One region of the Mycobacterium novum genome, then DNA from elsewhere that is predicted to be linked to it. Evidence: riboswitches for the same ligand, from Rfam matches in the RefSeq annotation. Region 1 holds a riboswitch; the other holds the start of a gene.
What was found. A riboswitch is a leader RNA that binds a small molecule or an ion and turns the genes downstream of it on or off. The one in region 1 is predicted to bind S-adenosylmethionine.
Positions count from the first base shown of each region.

Region 1 (9,035 bases):
CCGGACATCTTGATGAAGCTGACGACGATGTCGACGTGGTCGTAATCGACGTCGCGTAGGTGCTGCACCAACTCAGGCAGTAGCAACCGCACCTGGCCGTCGACCAACAGTGGTGTCTTCGATGTCAGCCCGGGCTCTTCGAGACTCTCGGCTGGGTCGGCCAAGTAGTTGCCGCGAGAAGGGATCACGTTGCGCACGCCGCCGCGCGGGTCCGCGATGTCGCCGGTGTAGCGCGGGATGACGTGGAGGTGCAGGTGGTCTACGGTTTGGCCGGCGGCCGTCCCGGAGTTGAAGCCCACGTTGAAGCCGTCCGGTTCGTGGCGCTGCGCGATGTGGGCACGCACGTCGTCAACCAAGGCCATCAGATCGGTGCGTTCTTCCGGGGTGGCCGCCCACCAGTCGCTGATCTGGCGGCGCGACACCACCAGTGCGTGGGCTGGATTGACGGGGAAGGCGTCCCACACCGCGAAGGCGGACCGGTTCGAGGCAATCCACTCGGCGCGGGGGATGTCGAAGAACGGGGACTCCGGGGAGGGCATTGTTCACTTTCGGGTCGGGCGGCCGTCTCGCGGCGGTTGGCCAGCATTATGCCGAGCGGCGCCGACAGCCTCGCGCGATGGACGATGGCAAGACACCCGCGCGGCCGCCGTCCGTCGGTCTCGTATGCGAAGCTGCGGGTTACTTCGGGGAAAGGACATGACAGTGGACGGCGCGGAGCTCGGCGGTTCGGTCGAGGCGGAGGTCTGGGAACTGCTCGACGCCGACGAGACGGTGAGCGAAGAGACCGCCTACCTGGTCGCCGCGGCACTGCACGGTGACGACGACCTCACCGAGCAGCTGGGCGGCCAGGCCCCGGTACCCCAGCGCCCCGACACCACGACGACAGATACGCCAGCGCCGTTGCGGGCGTTTCTGCGTTCGATCACGGTGTCGGGATTCCGCGGGATCGGCCCGCGCGCAACGCTGGAACTCAACCCGTACTACGGGATCACGGTGATCAGTGGCCGCAACGGATCCGGGAAATCCAGCTTCGCCGAGGCTCTGGAGTATGCCCTGACGGGTTCGAGCTACCGGTGGGACAACAAGAAGGGGCAGCACTGGGAAACCTCCTGGCGGAACCTGCATATGGGCGAGCCGGCGGCGATCGCCATCGACTTCGCCATGGAACCCGACGATGCGCGCGGCGGAACCACCGCCACCGTCGGCGTCGACTGGGCGACGGGGGCAGAGCTGCACGGTGCCCGCCGGTGGTCGCAGATCAAAGGGCAAAAGCGTGAGCCGGTCACCGCGCTCGGCTGGGACCAGGCGCTCGAGACCCACCGTCCGCTCATGTCCTACGACGAGCTCGGCGGCCGTCTGGAGGACTCACCGTCGGCGCTCTACGACTCCCTCAACCGCCTCCTCGGACTGGACCTGATCGCCGACGCCGACAACCGGCTCAAGGACGCCGAGAAACAGCTAAGCGGGCCACGCAAGGCCGCCAACGAGGCACGGACCCAACTGCGCAAGACCCTGGACAGCTCGTCGGACCCCCGTGCGGCGCAGGTCAAGAAACTGACCGCGCGCACGCCCTACGACCTCGAGGCGATCACGGCGACGACGCTGGGCACCAACACCGCGCAGGCGGCCACCATCGCACAGCTGCGGTCACTGGCCGCACTGATCGTCCCCGAGCCGGTCAAAGCCACCGAGGTGGCAGGCGAGCTGCGGGCTGCGATCGATGACCATGTGGCCGGGGCCGATGCCGCAATGAAGGTGATGACCGCACGGGCGGCCCTGCTGCGCGAGGCGCTGCATCTGCACGCCGACATCGGTGACGGCGTCTGCCCGGTCTGCGAGACCGGAACTATCGACGCCGCCTGGCGGACGGCAGCCAAGGAACGGCTGAAGGAAGCCGACGCGAGCACCATCAAATATCAGGCGATGGCGCAGCGGTTGGCGCGGGCGCGATCGGCGGCCGACGGATTCTTTGGAACCGTCACGAGCCAACCCCCGATCGAGGGAGTCGACCTGCCCGCGCTGTCGGCCTTCAACGATGCACTGGCGAGTGCGCGGTCAGCGCCCGACAGCTTGTCCGACCTGCCGACCCACCTGGAGGTGGCGGCGTTGGACGTGGCTGAGGCCGCGTCCGCGCTGCGGGCCGAGGCCGCCCAGCGTGCCGCCGAGCTGGAGGACGCTTGGGCGCCGATCGCCCGCACGATCGCGGCGTGGGTCGAGCTGGAGACCGCGGCCCGCAACGACGATGACCGCCTCGATCGTGTGAAGGCGGCGCTGAAATGGTTGCGCGCCAATGCCGAAACGCTGCGGGACCGGCGCCTGGCCCCGATGGTGGGCCAAGCTCAGCACATCTGGGGCCGGATGCGCCATGAGAGCAACGTCGACCTGGGCAGCATCACCCTGGAGGGATCGGCCACCCGCCGCCGCGCCGTCATCGACGGGACCGTGGACGGGGTACCGGCCGGAGCCCTGTCGGTGATGAGCCAGGGCGAACTGCACGCACTCGCGCTGGCGTTGTTCATCCCGCGAGCGACCACCGCGGCCAGCCCGTTCCGGTTTATCGTGCTTGACGACCCGATCCAGGCGATGGACCCAGCCAAGATCAGCGGGTTCCTCGACGTGTTGATTGAGCTTGCGAAGACCCGTCAGGTGATCGTTTTCTCCCACGATGACCGGCTGCCGGCGGCCATCCGCGCCCGCTCGGTGCCCGCCCAGCTGCTCGACGTCACCCGAGAGCATCAGTCGGTGGTCGTGGTGAAGGAGAACGACCTGCCGGCCGAGCGGTACGTCGCTGATGCCGAAGCGGTGATCTTCGATGAGGACCTGGATGACCTGATCAAGCGGAAGGCGGCACCCGGCCTGTTCCGCATGGCGATCGAGGCCGCCGCGCACCAGCGGTTTTTCAGCGACCGGGCCAAGGCCGGCGTGGCCTACCACGAGTCCGATGCCGAGTGGGAGAAGGCGATGACGACCCAGAGTCGGGTGGCGCTGGCGCTGACCGGGGACGCCTCAGGCGATGTGTCCGGCTGGAAAGCCTATCGGCCACACCGCTTCCCGACGATAGCCATCTGCGCTTCGGGCGTCCACAAGGGCGCCGCGCTCGACCGCAACAGCGTCGCGGATCTCCGCAAGACGGTGCGCGATATCGTGGAGAACCGTTGACCACCACCGGCGAACTACTGCTCGCGCGGGCCGACGCACTGCTGGACTCCCCGGACGGCGCGGCAGTGGGCAACTCCGCGCGCCTCGCGGCATTCCTGGCACGCCAGGCGGTGGAGGAGCTGATCGACGCCCGCTGCGCGGTGCTGTGCGGGGGGCAGGCGGTGGTCGGGACGCAGAAGGCGAAACTCGCCGTACTTAAGTCGCTCGACACCACGCCGGCCGGCGGAGTCCTCATCGACGCCTGGCACCAGCTGAGCGGCTTCTGCCACCAACACGCCTACCAGCTTTCGCCGACGGTGGGAGAGGTTCGGGTGTTGTGCGCGGCGGTTCGGGACGCATACTTCAGCGGGATACGGTCGGGGACGGTGCCTGCTGCAGGAGACACAGCTGGCACATGACAGCGGCACTCATGTGCTCGCGCCAGCACCATGACCCCTTTCGACGTATTCCACCACCGCATTCAGCGTCGCGATCAACCGCATGTCCTCCACGTTGCGTGCGCGGGCGTTCAGCAGCTCCTCGGTGCACACCAGATATGCCAGGCACCGGGCTCGGCTGATCGCGACGTTGAGCCGGTTGCGGGAGAACAGAAAGTCGGCGCCTCGGGAGATGTCCTCCCCGGTGGAGGTGGTCATTGAGAAGAACACCACCGCCGCCTCACCGCCCTGAAACTTGTCGACGGTGCCGACCGCCACACCACGGGTCGACGCGTCGGCATCGAGCCGGTCTCGAATCATCCGCACCTGATGGTTGAAGGGTGCGACCACCATGAAATCTGAGACTGTCAGCGGGTTTTCGTCGCCGTCCTCGTCGGTCCAGATGGTGCCGACCAGCCGAGCGATCTCGGCCGCGATCAGCTCTGCCTCCTGCTCCGAGGATGTGCTGTTGCCGCGGTGCTCGGCCCGCAGCCAGCGCAGTCCGGTTCCGGCCACCGTGTTCTGCTGCTCGCAGCTCGAATCATGGCCGAGTTGGCCGGCATAGATCTCCTCGGAGATGAACCGGCACACGTCAGGGTGCATGCGGTAGGTCTTCGACAAGAAGACACCACGATCGCGGGGCATGATCGCGGCCTCGCCGAGGATGTGTTCCAGTACGCTGCGCCCGCTGTCGTTGGGGTGGCTGGCCTGGGCGACCTGCGACAGTTGCAGCGGATCACCGAGCAGAACGACATTGCGCGCCGACAATGATGCCGCAAGGGCGTCGGCCAGCGACACTTGGCCGGCTTCATCGATCAACAACACATCGACGGGGGAGTTGCGCATCTCCTTCGAACCGAAGAGCCACGTCGTACCGGCGACGAGGTTTACATCGCGCCGGGCGCACTTGGTTTTGCTGCCGGCCGTGGTGCCGTCAGGAACCCATGTCGAACCGCTCTTCGGCTTCTTCACCGCGTTGAGCTTGTCGATATCGCCGTTGTCGCGGAACAGCTCCACCACCTTCTTCAGCAGGTGGTCGACTGCGTGGTGCGTCGTCGCGGTAACCCCGACGCGTCGTCCCTCCAGTATCAACGTGCGAATGAGACGCGCTGCGCTGTAAGTCTTTCCCGCGCCCGGAGGGCCCTGGATCGCGACGAAGCTGTTGTCGAGTTTGGTCACCCAGCGCCTCATGTCGGCCAGATCGTCGGTGAAAAGACCACCGAGCGGCCCGGCACCGTCGGTGAAGCACGGTAGCTCGCGGCGCAGCAGCGCCATTGTCACCGGGTTGGTGTCGGCACCGTCGAGCAGCTGGGCGGCAAAGCCCGAGAGTGCCTCGCGCTTCGGTTCCGGACCGATCCAGTCGTGCAGGAGCACCACACTGGGCGGCAGAATCCCGGCTTCCCGCACCTTCGTGCCCCACTGCAGGTCGAGAAGGTGGTTCCTGCGGTCGAGGTTCTCAATCGCGCAAGAGAACCGTTGGCCTTCGGCGTCGACGAACATGACACTTCCGCCGTCGTAGGGGAAACGGTGGAGCGATTGCGGGGGGAAGACGAAGCGCAGCCCCGGGGTGATCGGCTTCCCGGTCTTGCCCAGCCGCTCGACCTCGCCGACGTACTGTAGTTCTGTCAGAGCTTCGGGGTCGTCCCGTAGGGCGGTGGTGTCGCCCTGCAGCTTGGCCATCTTCGGCCCGATGTAGGCGAACCATTCTCGGCGCCAGTATCCGAGCAGATCACCGAGAAGGTACTCGGAAGTATCGGCGGGGAAGGCGTGCAACTGCTCTACGTGCACGTCGAGTTCCGGCAACCCGGGGTCCGGTTCGAGGACGCTTTCGCGCCACGCCAACTCAGCCGGACGGTGCTGTACCAACCAATCTCGTAGCGCCATCGTCGCTCGCACATCGTCTTCGTTGTAGACGGCGATGCGGTCCAATCGGGCTTGGCCGCCGTGTTTCATGAATTCTTCGTATTGCAGTACCGCGCCGGCGCCCTTGTCGATGTCGTGGCTGCGTTGAAAGTCGGTGAGCCGCTCCAGGGCTTTGAGGCCGTAGGATTCGGTGCCGACCTGGATACTGTTGCGGGCCACCAGCAGAAGGTCCACGAACAAGCCGGTCTCGATCAGTTCCGCCAACGCCCGCTGCGCGACGTTGTGCTTCTCGGCGAGCGTTACCAGCGACGATCGTTCGGTGTGGTTGTAGTGGTAGACGTGCATCTCGGGGAAGGCCGCCCGCCGCCGCGCGAGGTAGTCGATCAGCTCGGCTGCTGCCGCGGCTTCCGCCTCGAGATCGTGCGCCCACCACCTGCGGTAGTGCCACTGCCCGTCTCTGTCGCGTTCCAGCAGACCGAACAGGAAGAACAGCCCCGTCTCGACCCGCCAGAACGGGTGGCCCTCGAAGTCGAGGAACACATCGCCGTCGTCGGGGCGGGGCAGTTCCTCGAACCCGCGCCCCCACACCGGATCTTCGCCGGGCTCGATGAGCCGGAATGGGGGTGCCTCGTACTCGGCCAGCAACGCTGCTTGAAGCTGCAGCTTCGCCTGCTCGGTCAACCGCTGCAGCCGCCGTGGACCCATTCCCGCCACAGCCGTCTGGGCCCGTGCCAGCGCGGTGATGTTGGTGATGCCGGCGGCCTCGAAGGCCGCGGTATCCGGTGTGCGAATCCCGGCCACCAGGCTCAGCGCACCCTCGTCGCGCCACTGCTGATCGCAGAGCGTTCTGAACTCGCAGAAATCGCAGTACGCGCAAGGCCTCGGAACAGTACCGGCTTCGGGTCCGCCCGCCAGCGTCTCGGTCAGCTGCTTGCGCAATCGGCGCCAGTAGGGGCTGAAATCATTGACCCGCAGCGTCTCGGTCTTCCCCGAGCCCAACCACAGGTGCATGTGCTCGGGACGCACCCCGGTGAGTGCTTCCAACGCGTCGGCGTAGAAACAGAGCTGCAACACGTGGCCGGGCTTGGCTTCGGCGCGAGCAAGTTTGGCGTCCACCGGCTCGTACCCGCCGTCGGCGGTGCGCACCAGGAAATCGGCGATGCCGCGCACCCCGTCGTGGATCAACGGCATCTGATAGATGATGTCCCATCCGTCGTCGAACGGGTTGCCGGTGCGGGCCACCCACGCCTCGAACGTCTCGCCCTCGCGCCGACCGGGAACCCTGAGAACAGATATGTCCCCGGACTCGCGCCTCTCCAGACACTGCTGTTCATGCTGTAGCCCCTTGTCGAGCAATAGTCTCGCGAACTCCCCGAAGGTCGACTTCGGTTCCGGCAGCGTTCCGGCGTCGACCTGGTTGCGCAGCGTCAGATAGTGCGCGCAATCCAGCCAGGCGGTGATCTTGGACGGGGTCAGCAGATGTTCGGTTGGAATCAGGTCAGCCACCGCGTGATCCTCCCTGCGCGTTGTCGTGCCGGTGATAGAACGGCGCCGGATATACCGGCTCGTCAGGTGCGCATGTCCCGTGCGTCGGGTCGTAGTAGCCCCCCGAACAGGGGGCCAGCGGGATCACGATGCCGGTAATCACTGTGTTGGTCACGTTGCCGGCGCCTCTTGCTGACCGTCGGTGCGAGCCGCGTCGGTTTCCTCGGCTTCTCGCGGCGAACGGACGCCCACCTGGAATCCGGTCTTGGGCGTCGAACTGAAGGGATCGACCCAAGTTCGCAGTCCCGCCAACGCGTTTGAGAAGGCGATCGATGCGAACGAGGCATTTCTGCTTCTTTCGAAGACGCGTTGGCCGACTGTCCGGGCCGCTGCATCGATGACGTCACCATCTACATCGACGTCGGCTGACATCCTCATCGCATAGGCCGCTTTGCGGGCGGGGTTGCTTGTATCGCCGTTCATGAACCCACTTCTGGCCAGCACCGCCACCGAACTCGCGGGGCCGCTGCCGCTGAGGCGCAACTCGCGCGGATCATCTTGGTGCTCACGGAGCACCTGCACCGTCTGCGCGGCAGCCTGATTGATCTTCTCTCGCGGAACTGGGACGCTCGCACCATCGTCGTCGCTCCACGACAACGGACCCACGCTGAATCGGGCCAGACCCGCGGGATCGCACCGGAACTCCACGAGCGGAGGCATTACCGCCGATCTCAGGGAGATGGTGAAGACATCCCTGGGGTGCACCATGCCCGCGACGTACGTCGCGATAAAGGTCTGGAACGACCGCCACTGGTCGTCGAGGGTGTACTCACTCATGACAATGCCTCCCCGTACGAATCGCACTGCGCATCTGCACTCGGACGTTCCGGCGCATCGTTAGGGGCCATGGAGATCTCCAAGTTCCGAGCCTCCGCTCGGGAGGCGCTCTTATCCACACCGGTTGGTGCGGACCGCTTCGTCATCCGAGCCACCCACGAGCGTGGGGTTGGCGTGCCGTCCAGTCGGAGCTTCGCGACGGCAACTCATGAAGCCACTTCAGGATAGCGGGGCACGCCGACAACGGCGCGGTTATGAGGTCCGGCGGACAAGATCCCTTGTATTGCTTGGACACCAGGCTGCAATAGAGCGCGCCGTCGGTAGCCCGCCAGGGCACAGCGAGGCCGAGTAGACGGCATCAACGATTCGGCGAATCGCCCACCTCATCGCCTGTCGGTCGTGCTCACCCAGGCGTTGTGGCTGTCTTTGGTGAAACCGATCAGTCGCGCGAACCGGTCATGAAAGGCCCAGCGCGGGTGTGCGCACGACGCCCTGACATGTCACAGCCTCCCGTTACCGTGGAGGCGGCTCAGGAGTGGACGGCTGATCGGGGACCTGACCCGATGCCTCGGCAACCGCGCGGCCACCGACGGTGCCCCCGGGGCAAGAGCCGGCACACCGCGCGTGCAAGTGGTGGGCGCCCGTCCGCGGCGCCGCCGGAAGGGTGAACGATGACCGATAGTGGGACCGCGGCGGCAAGTGCTGGCGGTTGGGATTTCCCTACCCTGGCCTACCTCTGGGACGCGCCGAGCCGCGCCATCGTCGCCGGCGCCGACAAACTCGAGGCGCTCTCCGACGTTGAGCGAGAACAATCCGTGGCGGCGCTGAGCCAGCGGGTGGGACTGCTGGCCGGCGTCCTCGATGACCGCGACTTGATGTTGATCGCGGCCGTTGCGGTCGACGACGTTTACAAATCCTGCTTCCAGGAACTCTTTTGGGGGCAGAGCGTCGCCGACTACCTGGCTGCGACCGCCGGCGTCGTCGTTCAGGAGTTGGAACGACGCGGTGTCGCGTTGCACTACGTGATCAGCAATGCGCTTGGGGATGCTGACCTGCATGGCATGCTTACCGGCCTGCCGGCGGTCTTCTCGGCCGCTGGGCTGTTCGTGGTCGGTCCGCAGGTGGTGGCGCTGTACCTCATGGAGCAAAGCGGCCAACCGCGCGACGTCGATGCCATTCCGCGCTACCGCGACGAAGGACAGATCATGGCCGACGAGCTGATCGAACGCTGCCATCGGGAACGCCGATCGTCGCTGTACCTGCACATCGACGTCG
Region 1 covers NZ_AP022562.1:1,312,855-1,321,889, reverse strand. Annotated here, with positions in the region: gene G6N19_RS06055 (DEAD/DEAH box helicase family protein) at 1-539, opposite strand, end outside; gene G6N19_RS06050 (AAA family ATPase) at 697-3,159, shown strand; gene G6N19_RS06045 (hypothetical protein) at 3,156-3,557, shown strand; gene G6N19_RS06040 (TM0106 family RecB-like putative nuclease) at 3,567-6,944, opposite strand; gene G6N19_RS06035 (hypothetical protein) at 7,095-7,760, opposite strand; SAM riboswitch class IV at 7,863-7,974, opposite strand; gene G6N19_RS06030 (hypothetical protein) at 8,432-9,035, shown strand, end outside.

Region 2 (9,035 bases), 1.8 Mb from region 1:
TGCCATCAGGCCGACGTTGGGCACGGTGCCCATGGTGGCCGGGTCGAACTGGCCGTGGGTCTTGCAGAAGTTGATCAGCTCCTGGTAGATCCGCGCGAAAGTGGATTCGGGGTTGACCGCCTTGGTGTCCTTGGTCCGCCCGTCGGCGCCGTACATCTTGCCGCCGGCCCGGATCATCGCCGGCATCGAGGCGTCGACGATGACATCCGACGGCGAGTGGAAGTTGGTGATGCCGTTGGCCGAATCCACCATCGCCAGTTCGGGACCCTGCTCGTGGCAGGCGTGCATGTCCTCGATGATCTCTTCGCGCTGGGAGGCCGGCAGCGTCTCGATCTTGTCGTACAGGTCGACCAGGCCGTTGTTGACGTTGACGCCCAGGTCGTCGAAGAGCTTCTGGTGCTTGGCGAATGCGTCCTTATAGAACACCTTGATGGCGTGGCCGAACACGATCGGGTGGCTGACCTTCATCATGGTGGCCTTGACGTGCAGCGAGAACATCACGCCGGTCTTGCGGGCGTCCTCCATCTCCTGTTCGTAGAACTCGCGCAGCGCGCGCACGCTCATGAACATCGAGTCGATGATCATGCCGTCGGACAGCGCAACCTTCTCCTTGAGCACAATCGTCTTGCCGCCCTTGGTTTTCAGCTCCATCTTCACGTCACGGGCGCGGTCCAGCGTCATCGACTTCTCGCCGTGGTAGAAGTCGCCGTGGCGCATGGTGGCCACGTGGGTGCGCGACGCCTGCGACCACTCCCCCATGCTGTGCGGGTGCTTGCGGGCGTACTCCTTGACCGCCTTGGGCGCACGACGGTCGGAGTTTCCTTGGCGCAGAACCGGGTTCACGGCACTGCCCAGACACTTGGCGTAGCGGTCGTGGGTCTGGCGTTCGGCGTCGGTCTTGGGGTCGGCCGGATAGTCCGGCAACGCGAAGCCCTTGCCCTGCAGTTCCTTGATCGCGGCGACCAGCTGCGGCACCGACGCGCTGATGTTGGGCAACTTGATGATCGTGGTGTCGGGAAGTTCGGTCAGCCGCCCGAGTTCGGCCAGGTTGTTGGGCACCCGCTGCTCCTCGGTGAGAACATCGGGGAACTCCGCCAGGATGCGCGCGGCCAGCGAGATGTCACTGGATTTGACGTCGATGCCCGCGGGCTCGGTGAAGGCCTGCACGATCGGCAGGAACGAGTACGTCGCCAGCAGCGGCGCCTCGTCGGTCAGCGTGTAGATGATGGTCGGCTGGTCGGCGCACATGGCTGTTCTCCCGGCGTCAGGGTTCGTATGTCTGTTGTTCCGCGTGGTACACGGCGGCCTCAAGTATCGCGTACCGGCCAACGGCGGCCACCGGCCGGTGAGCAGGTGGCGGCACCTCCGATAGATGCGATAGGCTGCCAAGCGGTCATGAGTGCCAGCGCGAAGCCCCGGCTTGCTGGCCGGCAACCCTCCAACCGCGGTGGGGTGCCCCGGGTGATTGACCGGGTTGAGTAGCCACCGCCGGCTACGCGGCAAGCGCGGGTCCGCCACAACGGGCCCCCCGAGTAGACAGGGGAACCTGATGCGTGCCTCCTTGCGCCGATCAGACCGTTGTTGTCGTCGCTGACACCTCTCCTGCCCCAGCGACAACACTTCTCTTCAGAAAGCATCTATCTATGACCGCCGGTAACAACTGGTCGTTCGAGACCAAGCAGATCCACGTCGGCCACGCCGGTGACCCGGAAACCGGGTCACGCGCCCTGCCGATCTACCAGACCACCTCGTACCTGTTCAGCGACACCGACGAGGCCGCGGCCCGCTTCGCGCTGGCCGAGCCGGGCAACATCTACACCCGGCTGACCAACCCCACCAACGCCGTCATCGAGGAACGCATCGCCGCGCTCGAGGGCGGGGTGGGCGCCACCTTGCTGTCGGCCGGCCAGGCCGCCAGCACGTTCGCGATCTTCAACCTCGCCGGCACCGGCGACCACATCGTGGCCAGCCCGCGACTGTACGGCGGCACCTACAACCTGTTCCGCTACTCGCTGCCCAAGCTGGGCATCGAGGTCAGCTTCGTCGAGGACCCCGACAACCTGGAGTCCTGGGCCGCGGCGGTCCAGCCGAACACCAAGGCGTTCTACGCCGAGAGCATCTCCAACCCCAAGATCGACATCCTCGACACCCCGGGTGTCTCGGCGGTGGCGCACGAGCACGGCGTGCCGCTGATCGTCGACAACACCATCGCCACCCCGTACCTGATCCAGCCGATCAGCCAGGGCGCCGACATCGTGGTGCACTCGGCCACCAAGTACCTGGGCGGCCACGGCACCGCGATCGCCGGCGTGATCGTCGACGGCGGCAACTTCGACTGGACCCAGGGTCGCCACCCCGGGTTCACCACCCCCGACCCCAGCTACAACGGCCTGGTCTACGCCGACCTGGGCCCGCCGGCCTACGCGATCAAGATCCGTGCCCAGCTGATGCGCGACTACGGGTCGGTGGCCTCGCCGTTCAACGCCTTCCTGATCGCCCAGGGCCTGGAAACGCTGAGCCTGCGGGTCGAGCGTCACGTCGCCAACGCCCAGCGGGTCGCGGAATTCCTGGCCGCCCGCGACGACGTGCTGAGCGTCAACTACGCCGGGCTGCCCAGCTCACCGTGGTACGAGCGGGCCCAGCAGCTCGCCCCGAAGGGGGTCGGCGGGGTGCTCTCGTTCGAGGTGGCCGGCGGTATCGAGGCCGGCAAGGCATTCGTCAACGCGCTGCAGCTGCACAGCCACGTCGCCAACATCGGTGACGTGCGCTCGCTGGTGATCCACCCCGCGTCCACCACCCACAGCCAGCTCTCCGGAGACGAATTGCTGTCCACCGGCGTCACCCCGGGCCTGGTCCGGCTGGCGGTCGGCATCGAAGGCATCGATGACATCTTGGCCGACCTGGAACTCGGGTTCGCCGCAGCCGCAACACAGCTCGGCGAATCGTCTGCGCTGGCGGCTCGTTGAGGCGGTTGTCAAAGAGGCCACGGTGACGATTTCGGAATTCTCGACCCACGTGCTGCCCGCCGAGGGAGAGACCGGCACGGTCGGCATCGGCCCGCTGCGCTTGGAGAGCGGAGCGGTGCTCGATGACGTCCATATCGCCGTGCAGCGCTGGGGCAAGCTGTCGCCGCGTCGCGACAACGTCGTCATGGTGCTGCACGCGCTGACCGGGGACTCCCATGTCACCGGGCCGGCCGGGCCCGGACATCCCACCGCGGGCTGGTGGGACGGGATCGTCGGGCCCGGCGCCCCGATCGACACCTCCCGCTGGTGCGCGGTGGCCACCAACGCCCTGGGCGGCTGCCGCGGATCGACCGGCCCGGGTTCGCTGGCCCGCGACGGGAAACCCTGGGGCTCACGGTTTCCCGCCATCTCGATTCGCGATCAGGTGGAAGCCGACATCGCCGCCCTGGCCGCGCTCGGCATCACCGAGGTGGCCGCGGTGGTGGGCGGTTCGATGGGCGGCGCCCGCGGGCTGGAGTGGATGATCGGCCACCCGGACCGGGTGCGCGCCGGCCTGCTGCTGGCCGTCGGCGCCCGGGCGACCGCCGACCAGATCGGCACCCAGAGCACCCAGATCGCCGCGATCAAGGCCGACCCGGACTGGTGCGGCGGCGACTACCACGGCACCGGCCGCAGTCCCGAGAGCGGGCTGGCGATCGCCCGGCGCATCGCGCACCTGACCTACCGCGGCGAGGCCGAACTCGACCGGCGATTCGGCAACAGAGCGCAGGCCGAGGAAGACCCAGCGGACCCGCGTTACGCGGTGGAGAGCTACCTGGGCCACCAGGGCGGCAAGCTGGTGGCGCGGTTCGACGCCGGCAGTTACGTCACGCTGACCGAATCGCTGTCCGGCTTCGACGTGGGCCGCGGCAGGGGCGGGGTCGCCGCCGCCCTGCGCGACTGCCCGGTACCGGCCGTGGTCGCCGGGATCACCTCCGACCGGCTGTATCCGCTGCGCCTGCAGGCCGAGCTGGCCGAGCTGCTACCCGGCTGCGCGCGCCTGCAAGTGGTCGAGTCCGACTACGGCCACGACGGCTTCCTGCTGGAGACCGACCGCGTCGGAGAATTGATCCGCCAGACCCTGGACTTGGCGGACTCGGCGGGGGTGCACCGGCGGTGAACCGGTCGCGGCAGCCCCGGCACGATCGATCGCTGTCGTTCGGCTCGCAGGCGGCCGCCTACGAACGGGGCCGCCCGTCCTACCCGCCGGAGGCGATCGACTGGCTGCTGCCACCGGACGCCGCCGACGTGCTGGATCTGGGTGCCGGCACCGGCAAGCTCACCACCCGGCTGGTCGAGCGCGGCCTGAACGTGGTGGCCGTCGACCCGATCGCCGAGATGCTCGAAGTGCTGCAGACCTCGCTGCCGCAGACCCCGGCCCTGCTGGGCACCGCCGAGCAGATCCCGCTGCCCGATGACAGCGTCGACGCCGTGCTGGTGGCGCAGGCCTGGCACTGGTTCGACCCGGCACGGGCCATCCCCGAGCTGATCCGGGTGCTGCGCCCGGGCGGCCGGCTGGGCCTGGTGTGGAACACCCGCGACGAGCGGCTGGGCTGGGTCAAGGAACTCGGCGAGATCATCGGCCGCGAAGACGCCCGCGACGCCGTCGACGGCGGCGTGACACTGCCGGCGCCGTTCGGTGCGATCGAACACCACCAGCTGGAGTGGACCAACTACCTGACTCCCCAGGCGCTGATCGACCTGGTCGCCTCCCGCAGCTACTGCATCACCTCACCGGACGCAGTGCGCACCAAGACGCTGGATCAGGTCCGCCACCTGCTGGCCACCCATCCGGCGCTGGTCGGTTCGACCGGGCTGGCGCTGCCCTACATCACGGTGTGCGTGCGGGCCACGCTGGACCCGTCGTAGGCAAACCGTGACCCGGCCGACTCGTCGGCGTTATCCCTTTGATGCAGAATTTCAACCACCAGTCCCCGTGCCGCTCGGCGCCGGGCAGATAGACGGGGGAGATAATGCGACGCTTCGTGGCCCTGACCGGCCTGGGGATATGTGCCGGCCTGATCGGCGCCGCGGCGCCGGCGCAGGCGAGTCCGATCGACACCTCGTTCTTGTCCGATCTTGCCGGGGCGGGCGTGCCCGTCGGTGACCCGGCCGCGACCGCGGAGCTGGGCCAGTCCGTCTGCCCGATGCTGACCGAGCCGGCCGGCACCGCGGCCTCGGTGGCCTCCCCGGTCACCGCACTGGGCGGCGGGCCCGCCATGTCGCCGGAGATGGCGCAGCTGTTCACCGAGATCGCGGTGCAGGCCTATTGCCCGCAGATGCTGGCGCAGCTGGCCAGCGGCCAGCTTCCGGAACTGCCGCAGATCCCGGGGATGTCGGTCGGCATCCCCGGTCTGACCGGGGGCATCCCGGCGATTCCGGCGATTCCGGTCATCCCCGCCGCCTAACTGGTTCCCAGCGGGTCGACGGTCGCGGCGATATAGACCATCGCCGTGGCGGCCGTCGTCATCGTCGCGAAGTCCAGTCCCCGGTCCCGCAGCACCAGCAGCCCGGCCCGCTCCTCGGACAACACCAGCCGCAGCGCGGCGGCCACCGCGGTGCCGATCCCGATCAGCAGGGCGCCGCGACGCCAGAAGTTCGCGCCGGCCAACACGAACGCCGCCACGAAGATCAGCCCGACCAGCATGATCGGCCACTGGGCGGCGACCAGCCGGCGGACGTCCGCGCGCGTCACAGTCCGCTCTCGACCCGCTCGACGACGTTGGTCAGCAGGAAGGCCCGGGTCAGCGGGCCGACCCCGCCGGGGTTGGGCGACACGTGACCGGCCACCTCCCACACGTCCGGATGCACGTCGCCGACCAGTCCGGCATCGGTGCGGCTGACGCCGACGTCGACGACGGCCGCCCCGGGACGCACCATGTCCGCGGTGAGCAGATGCGGCACCCCGACACCGGCGACGATGATGTCGGCCTGGCGAGTGAGCTCCGGCAGGTTGCGGGTTCCGGTGTGACACAACGTCACCGTGGCGTTCTCCGACCGGCGGGTCAGCAGCAGGCCCAGCGGGCGCCCGACGGTCACCCCGCGGCCGATCACCACCACGTGGGCGCCGGCGATCGGCACGTCGTAGCGGCGCAGCAGGTGCACGATCCCGCGCGGCGTGCACGGCAGCGCCGCCGGGGTTCCCAGCACCAGCCGGCCCAGGTTCGTCGGGTGCAGCCCGTCGGCGTCCTTGGCCGGGTCGACGCGTTCCAGCGCGGCGTTCTCGTCGAGATGGCGGGGCAGCGGCAGCTGCACGATGTAACCGGTGCACTCCGGGTTGGCGTTGAGCTCGTCGATGGTGTCGTCGAGCTGCGCCGCGCTGACGTCGGCCGGCAGGTCGCGGCGGAGCGAGGTGATGCCGACCTTGGCGCAGTCGGCGTGCTTGCCGCGCACGTAGGCGTGCGAGCCCGGGTCGTCGCCGACCAAAATGGTGCCCAGCCCCGGAATGCGGCCCGCCCGGGCGAGGTTGTCCACCCGGGCTTTGAGGTCGACGAAGATCTCGTCGCGCGTGGCCTTGCCGTCCAACGTGATCGCACCCACGCCGGACATTGTGACATTCCCCGCCGGATCCGACGTCACCGTCGGGGTTAAGCTCCGGGAATGCCTGCTGCTCCCGACGTCTTCAGTCCGGCCAAGCTCGGCCCGATCACGCTGCGCAATCGGGTCATCAAGGCCGCCACCTTCGAGAACCGCACCCCCGACGCGCTGGTCTCCGACGACCTGATCACCTACCACCGGCTGCCGGCCGCCGGCGGGGTGGGCATGACCACCGTCGCCTACTGCGCGGTCTCCCGCGGCGGCCGCACCTCCGACGACGGACTGTGGATGCGCCCGGAGGCCCTGCCCGGGCTGCGCCGGCTCACCGAGGCCGTACACGCCGAGGGTGCGGCGGTCAGCGCGCAGATCGGCCACGCCGGCCCGGTCGCCGACGCCCGCTCCAACAAGGCCCGCGCGCTGGCGCCGGTACGGTTCTTCAACCCGATCGGCATGAGGTTCGCCAAGAAGGCCACCCGCGACGACATCGACGCAGTCATCGCCCAGCACGCCGACGCCGCCCGCTGCGCCGTCGACGCCGGCTTCGACGCCGTCGAGATCCACCTCGGTCACAACTATCTGGCCAGCTCGTTCCTGTCGCCGCTGATCAACCGCCGCTCCGACGAGTTCGGCGGCTCGCTGGGCAACCGGGCCAAGGTGGCCCGCGGAATCGTGCAGGCGGTCCGCCAGGCCGTCGAGAAGGACGGCGCCGGCCAGATCGCCGTGACGGCGAAGCTCAACATGTCCGACGGGGTGCGCGGCGGCATCAGCCTGGACGAGTCGCTGACCACCGCCAAGTGGCTGCAGGACGACGGCGGCCTGGACGCCCTCGAGCTGACCGCCGGCAGCTCGCTGGTCAACCCGATGTACCTGTTCCGCGGGCATGCCCCGGTCAAGGAGTTCGCGAACGTCTTCCCGCCCCCGTTGCGCTGGGGCATGCGGATGACGGGCAACAAGTTCCTGCGCGAGTACCCGTACCACGACGCCTATCTGCTGGACGACGCCCGGCTGTTCCGCGCCGAGCTGTCGCTGCCGCTGATCCTGTTGGGGGGCATCACCAACCGAGAGACCATGGATCAGGCGATGGCCGAGGGCTTCGAGTTCGTCGCGATGGCCCGGGCGCTGCTGGCCGAACCGGACCTGGTCAACCGGATCGCGGCCGAGCCGGCGACGGTGTCGGAATGCATCCACTGCAACCAGTGCATGCCCACGATCTATGAGCGCACCCACTGCGTTGTCACCGGCGCCCCGGACGTCCTGCGCTGAGGATCCGCGCCGACTCGCGGCGCGCGGACCGGCGGTCACTTCTGTCCGCCCGATACAGTTGATCCGATGAGTCACCCTGCTCCGCCGGTGCTGACCGTGCGCTATGACGGGTCGCAAGGCACATTCTCCGCAGGCCACGACGTGGTCATCGGGCGTGACCTGCGCGCCGACATCCGTATCCCGCATCCACTGGTCTCCCGCGCGCACCTGCTGCTGCGCTTCGAGCAGGGCAGATGGCTCGGAATCGACAACGGCTCGCTGAACGGCATTTACGTCAACGGCCAGCGGGTGCCGATGGTCGACATCCGCGACGGCCAGTGTGTCAACCTGGGCAACCCGGACGGCCCGCGACTGTCCTTCGAGGTCGGGCGGCACCAGGGCCAGGCCGGCAGGCCGCCGCAGACCGTCTCGATCCAGGTGCCGCAGCCGGGCCAGCCAGGAATCGCACGCCCGGGCCGGCCGCCGCAGCAACCCCCGGGCCGGCCCGCCGCGCCGGTGCCCCCCGAACCGGCGCACTACCCGGATCCGCGCTCGGCCGGACACCCCGGCATCCAGCAGCCGCTGCGGCCCGGCCCGCCGCCGTATCAGCCCCCGCCGCTGACCCACCGGCAACCGGCATACCCGGGGGCCGGTCCATCCGGCGACGCGGCCCTGCGCCAGAGTTTCGCGCCACCCGCGCCCGCCGAGCCGTTGCCACCGCGGCAACCGTCCACCCGGATGGCCCCGGTGGCCGCGAAGCCACCGGAGGTCGGCAACCTCGCCACCCGGATGATCGACATCCTGCGGCCCGGATCCGCCTCGCCGCCGGATGCGCCCGCCGGGGCGTTGACCATCGGGCGCGCCACCGACAACGACATCGTCATCTCCGATGTGCTGGCCTCCCGGCACCACGCCATGCTGATCCCGACTCCGCTGGGCACCGAGATCCGCGACAGCCGAAGCATCAACGGCACGTTCGTCAACGGTGTCCGGATCGGCTCGGCGATCCTCACCGAGGGCGACCTGGTCACGATCGGCAACGTCGACCTGGAATTCCACGGCGGCAGCCTGGTACGCCGCACCGAGACCGCGACGGGCAGTGGCGGGCTCGAAGTTCGGGACGTCTGCTTCGACGTCGAGGGCGGCAAGCGGCTGCTCAACAACATCTCGCTGACCGCCCGGCCGGGCACATTGACCGCGATCATCGGCGGCTCCGGCGCCGGCAAGACCACGCTGGCCCGGCTGATCGCC
Region 2 covers NZ_AP022562.1:3,082,858-3,091,892, reverse strand. Annotated here, with positions in the region: gene G6N19_RS14315 (NADP-dependent isocitrate dehydrogenase) at 1-1,248, opposite strand, end outside; SAM riboswitch class IV at 1,392-1,512, shown strand; gene G6N19_RS14310 (bifunctional o-acetylhomoserine/o-acetylserine sulfhydrylase) at 1,644-2,966, shown strand; gene metX (homoserine O-acetyltransferase MetX) at 2,989-4,125, shown strand; gene G6N19_RS14300 (class I SAM-dependent methyltransferase) at 4,122-4,874, shown strand; gene G6N19_RS14295 (DUF732 domain-containing protein) at 4,979-5,413, shown strand; gene G6N19_RS14290 (DUF3017 domain-containing protein) at 5,410-5,652, opposite strand; gene G6N19_RS14285 (bifunctional methylenetetrahydrofolate dehydrogenase/methenyltetrahydrofolate cyclohydrolase) at 5,697-6,545, opposite strand; gene G6N19_RS14280 (NADH:flavin oxidoreductase) at 6,606-7,805, shown strand; gene G6N19_RS14275 (ATP-binding cassette domain-containing protein) at 7,872-9,035, shown strand, end outside.
Region 2: it holds a riboswitch for S-adenosylmethionine, as region 1 does, so the genes downstream of both, G6N19_RS14310 (bifunctional o-acetylhomoserine/o-acetylserine sulfhydrylase) here and G6N19_RS06035 (hypothetical protein) in region 1, are expected to answer to the same signal.